Regions from separate parts of the Psychrobacillus sp. NPDC096389 genome, predicted to be linked through region 1. Evidence: riboswitches for the same ligand, from Rfam matches in the RefSeq annotation. Region 1 holds a riboswitch; each other region holds the start of a gene.
What was found. Region 1 has a riboswitch for cobalamin ahead of mmgD (citrate synthase). Riboswitches for the same ligand answer to the same signal wherever they lie in the genome.
Positions count from the first base shown of each region.

Region 2: it holds a riboswitch for cobalamin, as region 1 does, so the genes downstream of both, ACIQ38_RS16660 (hypothetical protein) here and mmgD (citrate synthase) in region 1, are expected to answer to the same signal.
Region 3: it holds a riboswitch for cobalamin, as region 1 does, so the genes downstream of both, ACIQ38_RS15660 (ribonucleoside-diphosphate reductase subunit alpha) here and mmgD (citrate synthase) in region 1, are expected to answer to the same signal.

Region 1 is NZ_JBIWFB010000005.1:69,709-74,086, forward strand. Features, by position in the region: gene prpD (2-methylcitrate dehydratase) at 16-1,452, opposite strand; gene mmgD (citrate synthase) at 1,547-2,671, opposite strand; cobalamin riboswitch at 2,905-3,102, opposite strand; gene ACIQ38_RS13685 (ATP-binding cassette domain-containing protein) at 3,278-4,378, opposite strand, start outside.
Region 2 is NZ_JBIWFB010000007.1:101,137-105,514, reverse strand. Features, by position in the region: gene ACIQ38_RS16675 (AraC family transcriptional regulator) at 1-198, shown strand, start outside; gene ACIQ38_RS16670 (VOC family protein) at 433-852, shown strand; gene ACIQ38_RS16665 (MFS transporter) at 915-2,147, opposite strand; cobalamin riboswitch at 2,266-2,457, shown strand; gene ACIQ38_RS16660 (hypothetical protein) at 2,728-2,958, shown strand; gene ACIQ38_RS16655 (pirin family protein) at 3,865-4,378, opposite strand, start outside.
Region 3 is NZ_JBIWFB010000006.1:146,184-150,561, forward strand. Features, by position in the region: gene ACIQ38_RS15650 (DedA family protein) at 1-585, shown strand, start outside; gene ACIQ38_RS15655 (undecaprenyl-diphosphate phosphatase) at 595-1,422, shown strand; cobalamin riboswitch at 1,573-1,750, shown strand; gene ACIQ38_RS15660 (ribonucleoside-diphosphate reductase subunit alpha) at 1,948-4,173, shown strand; gene ACIQ38_RS15665 (flavodoxin) at 4,173-4,378, shown strand, end outside.

The DNA.
Region 1 (4,378 bases):
GTTAAATTCCTCCTTTTAAAGTAGAAACAGCTCCATAAATTCATGTACCTTCATTTTTGCTAATGTTTTATAGTCATAGCAAATTTCTTCTAGCTTTTGCTGCTGTTTTGCCGGGTAGTGCGTCTGGATATTAAGTGAAAACTTTTCTTTAATTTGTGGAATAGCTTCTTCTCTACGGAAACGATGTCCTAAAGGATACTCACATTCTACCTTTTCCGTTAATGTCCCATCCTTGAAATAAATTTGAACCGCGTTGGCGATTGAGCGCTTGCTCGGATCGAGATAATCATGCGTGTACTGTTTATTTTCCACTACTACCATCTTATGTCTTAGTTGATCAATTATTGGATCTGAAGCTGTTTCTTCTTCGTAATGCTCCGCTGTTATAGTTCCTTTGATAAGACCGATAGCGGTAATATATTGTAAACAATGGTCACGATCAGCCGGATTATGAAGTGGTCCTGTTTTATCGATAATCCGAATAGCAGACTCATGTGTCGTAATGACGATTCGCTCAATCTCATCCAAGCGGTCCTTCACTAATGGGTAAAGCTTGACAGCACATTCCGCTGCAGTCTGTGCGTGGAACTCCGCAGGGTAAGACACTTTAAACAAAACATTCTCCATTACATAGGAATCGAGCGTTCGAGCGAGTTTCAACTCTTGTTTATTAAATAAGACGTCTTGAAAGCCCCAACCAGGTGCTGATAAAGCTGTTGGATATCCCATTTCTCCTTTAAGCGCCATCATCGCCAAATGTACCCCGCGACTAGTTGCATCTCCTGCAGCCCATGATTTACGAGAGCCGGTATTTGGAGCATGTCTATATGTTCGTAGACTAGAGTTATCCAGCCATGCATTCGATAGTGCACTAACGATTTCTTCTCTCGTACCTCCAAGCATTTTCGTTACGACAGCAGTAGTAGCAATTTTGACGAATAAAACATGGTCAAGTCCAACTCGATTTAAACTGTTTTCTAGTGCAAGGACGCCTTGGATTTCATGTGCTTTAATCATCATTTCTAACACGTATTGGATTGTTAAAGGCTCTTTTCCTTCTGCAATATTTTTCTGCGATAAATAATCGGCAACAGCAAGGATTCCCCCTAGGTTGTCTGATGGATGGCCCCATTCTGCCGCTAGCCATGTATCATTGAAATCTAGCCATCTGATCATACATCCGATATTAAAAGCTCCTTTTACTGGATCGAGGACAAAGGAAGTACCAGGTACTCGCGAGCCGTTCGGAACAACTGTACCCGGCACAACTGGTCCCAATAGCTTCGTGCATTCCGGGTAATTGAGTGCGAGAATACCGCATCCAAGCGTGTCTAATAATACGTACTGTGCTGTTTGAAAAGCTTCCTCGCTAACGATGTCTTTATGCAGTACATAATCTGCTATTTCCTCTAGTAAAATATCCGTTTTCGTTCGTTCATTGATAGATAACAAGTTAATCTTTCCTTTCCAATGATATTAGTTTAAAATTGATATGGATGTTTTGCAGAACATTCATATGGCGGGCGTGCTTTAAGCTACTATTTGTCTATTGGTTGATAATAATGGCGCGTCGCTCGCCTGTATAATGTACTCTCGGTCGAAATAATCGGTTATTTGCATGCTGCTCCATCACATGTGCGCATAAACCTACTGTTCTAGAACTATAGAAAATCGGTGTATATAAAGGAATCGGAATACCGAGCATCCAATATACCGGCGCTGCATAATAGTCAAGATTTGGGTAGATGCCCTTTTCTTTCTCCATTATTCTTTCCCCGGCTTCACACATTTGATACAGAAGATCGTCCCCTTGTATCTCACATAATTGACGTAATGCATCTTTCATAATGGTTGCTCTAGGATCCATTTTTTTCATATAAACACGATGACCAAATCCCATAATCCGATCTTTATTGGCCAATTTTGTTTCCAGCACTTTTTCAAATTCTTCTACCGTTTTTGCTTCTAGTAGCATATACATAACTGCTTCGTTTGCTCCGCCGTGCAAATTTCCTTTTAGGGAAGCGACTGCTCCAGTGAGTGCACCATACATATCGGATTTTGTGGAAGCTATTACTCTAGCAGTAAAGGTAGAGTTTGGCATTTCATGCTCACTATACAAAACAAGCGAACGATCAAATATCTGTTCTTCTAACGGGGTCGGTTTTTTACCCGTAATCATATAAAAAAAGTTGGCACTGTACGATAATTCTGGAAGTGGCGCTATCACATCTTGCTGTTGGGTTACTCTATAGCTATTTGCAACGAGATTCGGAACCTTCCCCAATAGTTTAAGTGCCTTTTTCATATTTGCTTCTGCTGTGCTGTCATCTATTTGTTGATCAAATCCCGCTAGAGAAGAAAGCCCCGTGCGTAAAGCATCCATCGGGTGTGTATTACTAGGTAGAAGCTTAAAGATATCTAGTATTTCCTTTGGCACATCATATTCTCTCTTTAATACTTCTTCCAAAGCGGCTTTTTCTTCTATGTTTGGAAGTTCTCCTGCGAGTAAAAGGTGAACAATATCTAAATACTCTTTTGTTTTGGATAACTCAATAAGGTCATATCCTTGAATAACGATTTCCCCTTGTACTGTATCTAAAAAGGAAATTTTTGTTTCTGCCGCCACTACACCATCGAGGCCTGGATAAAATTTCTGTACAGCTTCCATTTCTTTTCCTCCCATCCAAATTGTATGCTTGCTCTTTTTGAAAGCCCTTACAAAGGAACGTGCTTTTGAAAGAAAGTAATCTTCGTTTTCAAGTTCATTATTTATAAAAATGGACAATAAAAAAACAACTTCTATGAAGAAGTTGTTAAGACACGAAGGAATACTTAAATAAACATGTTTAAAAAAACACGCTCATTACTCTCGCACTTAACACCCCCTATCCTCGTAGGTATTGATGCATGCTAAAATAGGCAGGTCTCCTGGCTTATGGTCATTGCTTTTCGAACCTTCCCATCTTCTTTTGAAGAAAACAGTGGCTTTTTCGAATCGCTCCCATATACAGTTGCGGGACAGCGTCGGACTCTAACCGAACTTCCCTTTTAAGCAGAAAAGCTATTTGCTATTTCTGCACCTATTTCTACACTTATTCAATTTTCTATTCCAACATATCAAATATTCTTAACATTTACAATTGTTTTTTAAAAATCATTTGTTATTTTCTATTTTTAGCGAGCGAGGAAAATTTTCATAACGATAAGAAAAGTAAAAAATCCCTTGCCTTTATAAAAGAGGCAAGGGACTGGTACAAATATGGATTTCTACATCTTATTTTTTCTTATTATTCTCTTCAAGGCATTGATAAACCGCCATCAAATCTCTTTTATTCAACTCGCGTATACGATTGAAAATTGGAATGGCAGCAACAGCTTCCGAATATAAATTATTCTCCACCACATCACTTACTTTTCCACTGTGCCATGTTTGAATGGTAGTGCCTTCAATTACTTCCTGAAGTCCTTCCTCATTAATACCACTTGCATGACAGCTCACACAAGGGATCGTTAATTTTAATACACCATCATGGAGATTTTCTTCTGTAATGACTTTCTTTCCTTTACAGAACGGGCATGGATGACTTTTTTTGATTTTATTTATTTGGGTAACAATTTTTTTATATCCAAAAGCTTCATACACATACGTTAGTTTTTTGTACTTCCCATTGGTGAAATACTGATCAATAATTGTTTCTCTCGTCTCCGTGATATGGTCAAAATCACAGATGGTTACCTCGTTATTTGTGCTGATGGATTCGATATTGCCTTTAATCGTTTCCCAAAATGGTAAAGCATTTTGTAACACTACTTCATAACCAGCAAAGCTCGCCATCTCCAATTCAAACATTTTCAGCGCGACTTGTGTTTCTCTAGGTAGCAAAGACACATCCTCTGTCAAAGTCATCTCTCCACCGACAATAGATTTCATTTTTACTAGTTCTGGTAACATCCCTACTGTTTCCAACACTTGATCGAGCGGCTGATGAATAATCTCCCGAATATCTGTGTTCCCAAATTGGAGTTTTCTATGATGGTTTAACACAGTGCCCTGACAAATCGGACAGGTTATTTTTTCTTTAGACTCTTTCATTTGCTCTTTAATAATTGATTTGGAAACGACCATATACATCCCGAGAATCGTATTAAAACCTACCCATGTTCTACGAGCTTTTCCTTGTTTGTCATAAAACGACTTTTCAAAATAGCCATACCAAAATGTATGTTTTTCTTCATCTGACATATCATTATAACTTTTTGTCAAGTCCTGTCCCAGTTCATTTTTCAGTTCTTCAAATATAAATTCTAATTTAGCGAATTGATAATATTTTAATACATCCATCACTTCTGGATAGAATAGACCATCCCAAAATGG
Region 2 (4,378 bases), on a different contig from region 1:
GTAGAAGTAGAACAATTTGTCGATTCTATTAAAGGTACCTGGCAATATATTTTGGATGATTGGTTACCAACTTCTCATTACGAGGTCGATGAAAACGTCTATGACTTCGAATATTACGATGAACATTGCCATGACTGGTTATACGAAAAAATATTTATGGAAATCTACTTGCCGATTAAAAGAAGAGAAATGGGCTGAACTAAATTCAGTAAATATTACCAGTTTCCTAATTTTTCTACAGGGTAAATATATACGGAGAAACAGATTAAGCATCTGAAAAGATCTCCCTTCGTTTTTCTCATAACTATTTGACAATGTTGCTTGTGCGAATAAAGCCTCACTCACTTTTGAGTGAGGCTTTATTAAATTTATTAAGCAAAAATAGAGGTAAAGTGGATTTAATAGAGAAATACAAATAAAAGGGGGAGTTAGATGAACGACAAATTATTAAGAATAGGCACCACTTATATACCCGTCACTAATATAGAGTTTTCTTCGGAATGGTATATTAACAAATTAGGTGCCGAGTTAAGTTATATAGATGAAGACAAAGCAATTCTAAATCTTGCAAACCAAAGTATATTTCTTGTTAAAGCTAAAGAAGGCCAAAGCTCAAACTTCTATGATGTTTACGATCAAGAGTGTTTCTCTATAACATTTGAAGTGGATGGATTAAACTCTCTAAAAGCTATCCATCATGATTTTATAGATAAACAAATAAAAGTAGGAGAAATTGAAGACAGAGGACATAGTGGAAATAACTTTGTTTTCTATGATTTAGATGGCAATAAATTTGATGTATGGAGTGAATTAAGTCCAGCATTCAAAGAAAAATTTTTTAATTCGAAATAGATCAAGTAATTATCGACATTCACTTAAGTAAATATCATATATTGAAAACAAAAGCATCAGTATCAAGACCGATGCTTTTTCAAAACGACATTGTATAAAAATAGAACTGGAGTTAACAAAATTGCGCTAACAATAATTGCCGTTCTTATCGTGAAATTTGTTGCAATATAACCAATCACAGGAGCTCCGCCAATTTGACCGATAGCATCCACTTGGCCTTTTACGGAAAAAAATGTTGCACGTGTAGACGACTCTGGAATGATCTTATTTAGCCAAATATCCTCTAACGGATACATCACTTTTCTTGTGACTTGAATAATGATATAAAATACTAATAAGCCAATTGCATATGTTGACAATGCAAAGCCGATCAATGAAGCAATAATAAATAAGCTACATGTAAAAAGGACCATATAAATATGCTTTAAATACTGATGGATAGAGCTTCTATTCATTAAATGGAGTACTACAAAAGAAATTAGCACAACCATAAATTGAATACCTCCAGTTAATAAAACTAGCTTTTCATCCGTTAGCGCTACTAGATTAGATACATCAAAAAAATGGGACATCCATAAACGATCGAATCCTTCACTATAAAATCCAACGAATAAAGCAATAAGGAAAAGCATTCTGATGATAAAGCTAGTTCTAGCATGAAAAATAATCTTCCCCATACTTCCCTTCATACTTTCCCAAGTAGATGTTCTTTCCGTTTTTTCTAGAGGTTTAAAGTTTTCTTCCTTCATAAATATGATTAAGTATATCGCCAACCCAACCATACAAAGTCCACCAATAATGATTGGTAGATTAATCATATAAAGACCCGTTAATATACTTAGAGGTATTGCTATGACTTGCCCAAGATTACCAGCCTTTGCTCCTCGTATGAACGCTAAAGAAGCACGCTCTTCCCCTACTTCGTCTGCAATCCAAGCTTGCAAGGAACCACTAGTAAATGTATAACCAATTCCCCATGCAACTTGCGCTAAAATCACAGTCATAAAATATGGGAATAACCCCTCGATTAAAAAACCACCCCCTATTAAAAAGTACCCAATTATAATGGAGAGCTTCCGGCTTTTTACATCTGAAATTACTCCAGTTGGAATTTCAAATAGAAAAACGGATAGTTCCAAAACAGTCCCTACTAAAACAAGTTGCAATGGATCTAGCATGACAATTTTCACTTGATATAACAAACTTACAGTGAAAATAAATGTAAAAAATAATTGTGATAAAAAACAAGTATAAATATAAACTTGATACGGATTTTTTGTCTTCCATATAGTCATTCTTCTCCCCCCTCCTATTGATTATAGGAAGGGACCAAGCCATTTTCTTGTCCAAATTTGCGATTGTTTATAAAAAAAAATTCTTCTACTTCATCTATGTTATAGTAAAAGAACAACTGAATAACGTGTAGATTTAGGTGCTATTTTCCTTCGGTAAAATAGCTTAAAAGGGAAGTTCGGTGAAAAACCGACGCTGTCCCGCAACTGTAAATGGGAGCAATTCTTTCAAATCCACTGTTAATCGTTAATGGGAAGGGAAAGAAACGCCATGATCATGAGCCAGGAGACCTGCCTATTTCAAGTACACACCAAAACCTACGCGGAAATAGGAGGTGTTAAGTGCAGCTATGAACAAGCAACGGCTTGAATTTGCTGCCGTACGAAAAAACGTAATCGGAAAGAAACATTGGAGGAATCGACTCCTCTTATTTCACTATGCCATTTATAGTGATTTTCTTTTCTATACCAATTTTTCGTCACGACAACGAGCAACCATATTCATTCAATTGAATTAGCATCTTCCTTTGTAACAACTAAGGGAAGATGCTTTTTATGTTTACGATAGAAAGGAAGTTAGGACATGACAGTTGGAACAAAAAATTATTACGTAGAAAGCTTTAAACATACATTAATGACAAATAGTATCGCAAATGAATCCACATCACTTCAGACTATCTTTAAATACTATGAAGAAGAAATAAGTAATACGTTAAATTTGAATGAACAAGAGAAAGAATTGTACAAACGCAATTTGCAAAAAGCATTCGAACAAACAAAAGATGAAGTTTTTGGAAAGATTGAAGAGGAATAATATAATAAAAGTGCTAAGATGCCTGTGTCTTGCTTGATTTACTAAATATGATGGATACACATAATAGGGAGAATGCGTCTTAGCGAGCTGGATAAAGTGTCCGCCATGATTTTCGCTGCAGGACGGACGCTTTCCGTGGGGTGAGTGATGAGCCTTCATCCTTGTGAAGGCTCATTTTACTCCCAGAAGAACAAAGGCTAAGAGCGCCACATCATGTGGTAACACCTTCGAGACCAACATTTTGTTGGTCTCGATAGGAGTCGCCATCTACAGTGAAAATCAATAGAAATTATTTACTTATTGAGTATCTGCTCACTAAAACCAAAATGTGATGCAAATTTTTTCATGGAGTGTATCCAGTAAATGGCTTAGGGCAACCAATTGATTGTGGAAAGCAACTAAATCTACTCCCAAAGCAACCAAAATAGGCGTGAGAGCAACTAAATTGCATATGAAAGCAACTAATCCTTATAACAACAAGTTTACTTGGAGTGAGACAACGATGGCTGTGACTCATTTTTGTCAATGTTGCGCATTTGAGGTAGAATGTTGCGGGAATTCTATACAATGTTGCGAGTAATGGCTAGAATGTTGCGCATTTTTTATTGGGTAAACTTCTCCAGATAATTAGCTCGGATATATTTGCCGCAGTGTTTCGGGCCGCATGAGTCGCAGTCATAAGACACTCGACTCGTGTGAAACACGAGTTGGCTCATGCATGATGCGCCAAGCGCGAAGGCTAGCGGATACCTTGCGACGCATTCTCCCTATACTACGTATAATACAAAAAATGCCATACCTCATGTAACTTTTATAAATTATCCACAAGTCTAAATTTTTATAGTTTCCTAGGCAAAAAAAGCGTGCCGAATCAACAAATGATCGGTACGCTCTTCCATTACTAATTTATCTCTGAATTTTAGTTCCGCTAATGGTACCATCTGAGAAAGCTGGCGCATGCATATCTACTAAAAACAAGATGACAGTTGTATCTTCGTTTGCTGTGAAAAAAGGAATTTCCTCTACTAAATCTGTCACGGCTTCTTGTTTATTGACAGTATAGTCTCCAATTTGAATAGAACCACTTAATACATACAGAAAAGGTTTCTTTCCTTCATAAGAAGGAACTGGAAGGATGTCTCCAGCTTTAGGGTGAGCGTCTAAAATGTAAGCATTTTGTCGAACAAGCAGTGGTGCATTTGAACCCTCAGGACCAACCATTTCATACCAGTCGCGATTATTTGTTGGTTTATCATGAAACTGTATAGTTGGCGGAAGGTTTGCTTCACTTGGCCGGAAAAATATTTGAAGCATTTCCACGTATTCCTCTTTTACCTTTTCTTCATGCCAAAAGCTTACACCTGCGTTCATCATCATCAGTTTACCCGGTGAAATTTCAGCTTCCACCCCCGCAGAATCC
Region 3 (4,378 bases), on a different contig from region 1:
GACTGGATGAACCAGTTTGGATACCTGGGTGTATTTTTACTAATATTAGTAGAAAATATTTTCCCACCAATTCCTTCAGAAGTAATTTTAACGCTTGGAGGATTTATGACGACAACAACATTGATGACCAAGTTTGGCATAATTGTTGCGTCGACTGCTGGTTCGGTTATTGGAGCAGCTATTTTATATTGGATCGGTACACTGTTAGATGTAGAGCGCTTAGAGAAAATAGTGCAGAAGTATGGGAAGATTTTACGACTAACGATTAAAGATATTCATAAGGCAGATGCTTGGTTCGACAAATACGGAGTGTGGGCGGTATTTTTCGGAAGATTAGTTCCGCTTGTTAGAAGTTTGATATCAATTCCCGCTGGTATGTCGAATATGAAGTTTAGCCTGTTTCTATTGTTCACGACGCTAGGAACACTTATATGGAATACGGTTTTAGTTTCAGTTGGAGCAGCTGTCGGGGAGAATTGGGATGAAATTGTTGGGTATATGGATATTTACTCTAATATTGTGTATGCAATTTTAGCAGTTGTAGGTATCGCATTTATTGTTTGGTATTTTAAAAAACGTGACTAAGGAGATCTTATGGAATTTCTAGAATTATTAAGAGCATTAATATTAGGGTTTGTTGAAGGTATGACAGAGTTTGCACCTGTTTCATCTACAGGTCATATGATTATTGTGGATGACATGTGGCTAAAAACAGAAGAGTTTTTAGGTATGTATTCAGCAAATACATTTAAGATCGTTGTACAATTGGGATCGATTTTAGCGGTAGTCGTAGTTATGTGGAAACGATTATTTAGTTTAGTAGGATTGTATAAAATAGATAGCGAGCAATCGAGTAAACAGTTCAATTTATTACATGTAATTGTTGGAATGCTCCCTGCTGTTATTTTAGGATTCGCACTTAAAGATTTTATTGATGATAATTTGTTTGGTGTAAAGACAGTTATTTTTAGCCTTATAGCTGGGTCTATTTTAATGATTGTTGCGGATAAGTTTGGACCGAAAAAACCGAAAATCGTTAGTTTGGACCAAATTACATATGCCCAAGCATTTAAAGTGGGATTGGTTCAATGTCTATCATTATGGCCAGGATTCTCTCGTTCAGGTGCAACGATTTCTGGTGGTGTATTGTTCGGAATGAGCCATAAAACCGCAGCAGATTTTACTTTCATCATGGCTGTGCCAATTATGGCCGGGGCAAGTTTAGTGTCTGTTATGAAGAATTGGGAACATATTAATATGAATGATATGGGCTTTTATGCAGTAGGTTTTATTAGTGCATTTGTATTTGCTTTAATTTCGATCAAATTTTTCTTAAAATTAATTTCGCGAATTAAATTAATGCCATTTGCTATATACCGTTTGGTGTTAGCGGCAGTGTTAGCAATTATCGTTTTTATGTAATGAAAAGAGGTGGACATTTTACGGATGTCCATCTTTTTATTTGGTCAAATAACTGTTAAAATGATTCTTTGGATGCAATTGATTCTTTCCACTGTACAAGTCTAAACACAATATGTTAGGCTATATTAGAAAATAAAACACAACATATAGTATTTTGACGATAATTAGGTACCTTTATGGTTTAAAAGGGAATTCGGTGCAATACCGAAGCTGTCCCCGCAACTGTAAGTGTCGACAACTGTTGAATTAACCACTGCGAGCGATCGTGGGAAGGACAGCAGAAGGATGAAACACGAGCCAGTAGACCTGCCTTTTTTATCGTATGAAGCAACACTTTCTTCGGGGGTTGAGAGGTGGAGGCGAAGGACCTTTTTAATCATTTTAAAGAATTGGTTCTATTGTTTCCTACTTTTAAATTTTGAGCGATGACTCAGCCGAAGAGGCTTGAGACATCGCTTTTTTGTGTCTCCAAAATTTGACGACTACATATCTACTCATTGACCAAATAACTAAGGAGGAATTTATATGACAACGATATCAAACACTACAAAACAAGAACTATTACACCAACTAATAAATGAATTTGGAGAAACGAACATTGCTCCATTAGTGAAAGTACATGAGAAATGGATAGCAAAACATCCAGAAGGAACGACATCTGCATGGGCGAAATCGATGTCGCTAGAAGCACTAAGCTTTCTAGACGAACAAGAGCCATACTGGACATTTGTTGCAGCCCGCATTCATTTAGCAGACGTATATGAAAAGGTAGCTCAAATAAGAGGCACTTCAGCAGATAGAGTTTACAGTAAGTTTGCAAGCAATGTACAATTGCTAGTTTCTAAGGGACTTTATGACAAACGCATTACAGAAGCTTATTCACCCGAAGAACTACAACAATTAGCCGAAATAATTGTTCCAAACCGCGATAATTTATTCACTTATATTGGCTTAAAAACATTGCTAGATCGCTATGTCGCAAAAGACTTCGATAATTCCATCGTGGAACTTCCGCAAGAGCGTTGGATGATGATTGCAATGACATTAATGAAAGATGAGCAAGAATCTCGTCTTGCGAAAATACAAGAATCATATTGGGCAATGAGCAATTTGTATATGACTGTAGCAACCCCAACACTTTCAAATGCAGGAAAGCCGCACGGACAACTTTCTAGTTGCTTCATCGACACAGTAGACGACAGTTTGCAAGGAATATATGACAGCAACACAGATGTGGCAACACTGTCCAAATTCGGTGGTGGGATTGGTGTGTATATGGGGAAAGTACGTAGCCGTGGTTCTTCGATTCGAGGATTTGTAGGGGCATCCAGTGGTGTACTTCCTTGGATTAAACAATTAAATAACACAGCAGTGAGTGTAGATCAGCTTGGTCAGCGTCAAGGAGCGGTTGCTGTTTACTTAGATGTTTGGCATAAAGATATTTTCACATTTTTAGATTTACGTTTAAACAATGGAGATGACCGTCTTCGTGCGCACGATATTTTCACAGGTGTTTGCTTACCGGATTTATTTATGGAAAAGGTAGATGCACGGGAAGAATGGCATTTATTTGACCCACATGAAGTACGTCAGTTAAAAGGTTATTCATTGGAAGACTTCTATGATGAAAAACGCGGGGAAGGTTCATTCCGCCAAAAGTACGAGGAATGCGTGAATGACAGTCGTCTATCTCGTGAAACGGTTCCTGCAATCGACTTGATGAAACGTATTATGCGCTCTCAACTAGAAACCGGTGTACCGTTCATGTTTTATCGTGATGAAGTGAATCGAAGCAATCCGAACAAGCATGCAGGTATGGTGTATAGCAGTAATTTATGTACGGAGATTTTCCAAAACCAAAGTGCTACTACATTTGAATCCATTCAATTAGAAGATGATATCATCGTAACTCGCCGGAAATCAGGAGATTTTGTCGTATGTAATTTATCTTCTATTAATCTAGGACGAGCTGTTCCTGCCAATGTTTTGGAACGCTTAATCAACATCCAAGTACGCATGCTCGATAATGTAATTGATTTGAATATGATTCCTGTTCCGCAAGCGGAGCGCACGAATGCTAGATATCGTGGAATTGGGCTTGGAACATTTGGTTGGCATCATTTATTAGCATTAAATAGCATTCGCTGGGAATCAGATGAAGCAGTGGAGTTTGCAGATAAATTATATGAAAGAATTGCCTTCTTAACGATTCAAGCTTCAGGTGAGCTGGCCAAAGAAAAAGGGGCTTATCCTTTGTTTGAAGGATCGGATTGGCAAACGGGAACTTATTTTGAAAAACGTGCTTACGAAAGTGAAGAGTGGAATGAACTACGCGAAGATATAGCTACTAATGGAATCCGTAACGGCTATTTAATGGCAGTTGCACCGAACTCATCGACATCTATTCTAGCTGGAAGCACAGCAAGTATTGATCCGATTTTCCAAAAATTCTATTCGGAAGAGAAAAAGGATTATAAAATTCCAGTAACAGTGCCAGATTTGAATTCAGAGACAACATGGTTTTATAAATCAGCTTATTTCATCGATCAACATTGGACATTAAAACAAAATGCTGCGCGTCAACGCCATATCGACCAAGGTGTTTCGCTAAACTTATACGTGCAAAATACGATTAAAGCAAAAGAACTACTAGATTTACACTTAGATGCTTGGAAAAGCGGCCTTAAAACAACCTATTATGTACGCTCGACTTCTGTTGAATTAGTCGATTGTGACTCTTGCTCAAGCTGATGAACGCAATTATATGCTATTTAAGCTATAGCGGAAACACGGAGGAAGTAGCGGAGTTAATAAAGGATCAGCTTGTGGCAAGTGGATATGTTGTGGATTTGTATATGATAGGTTTCGGCGTAGTGCCGGACCTATCCACATACGATCAGCTATTTTTTGGCACATTCACTTGGGATAAAGGTAGCACACCAGAAGAAATGAAAGA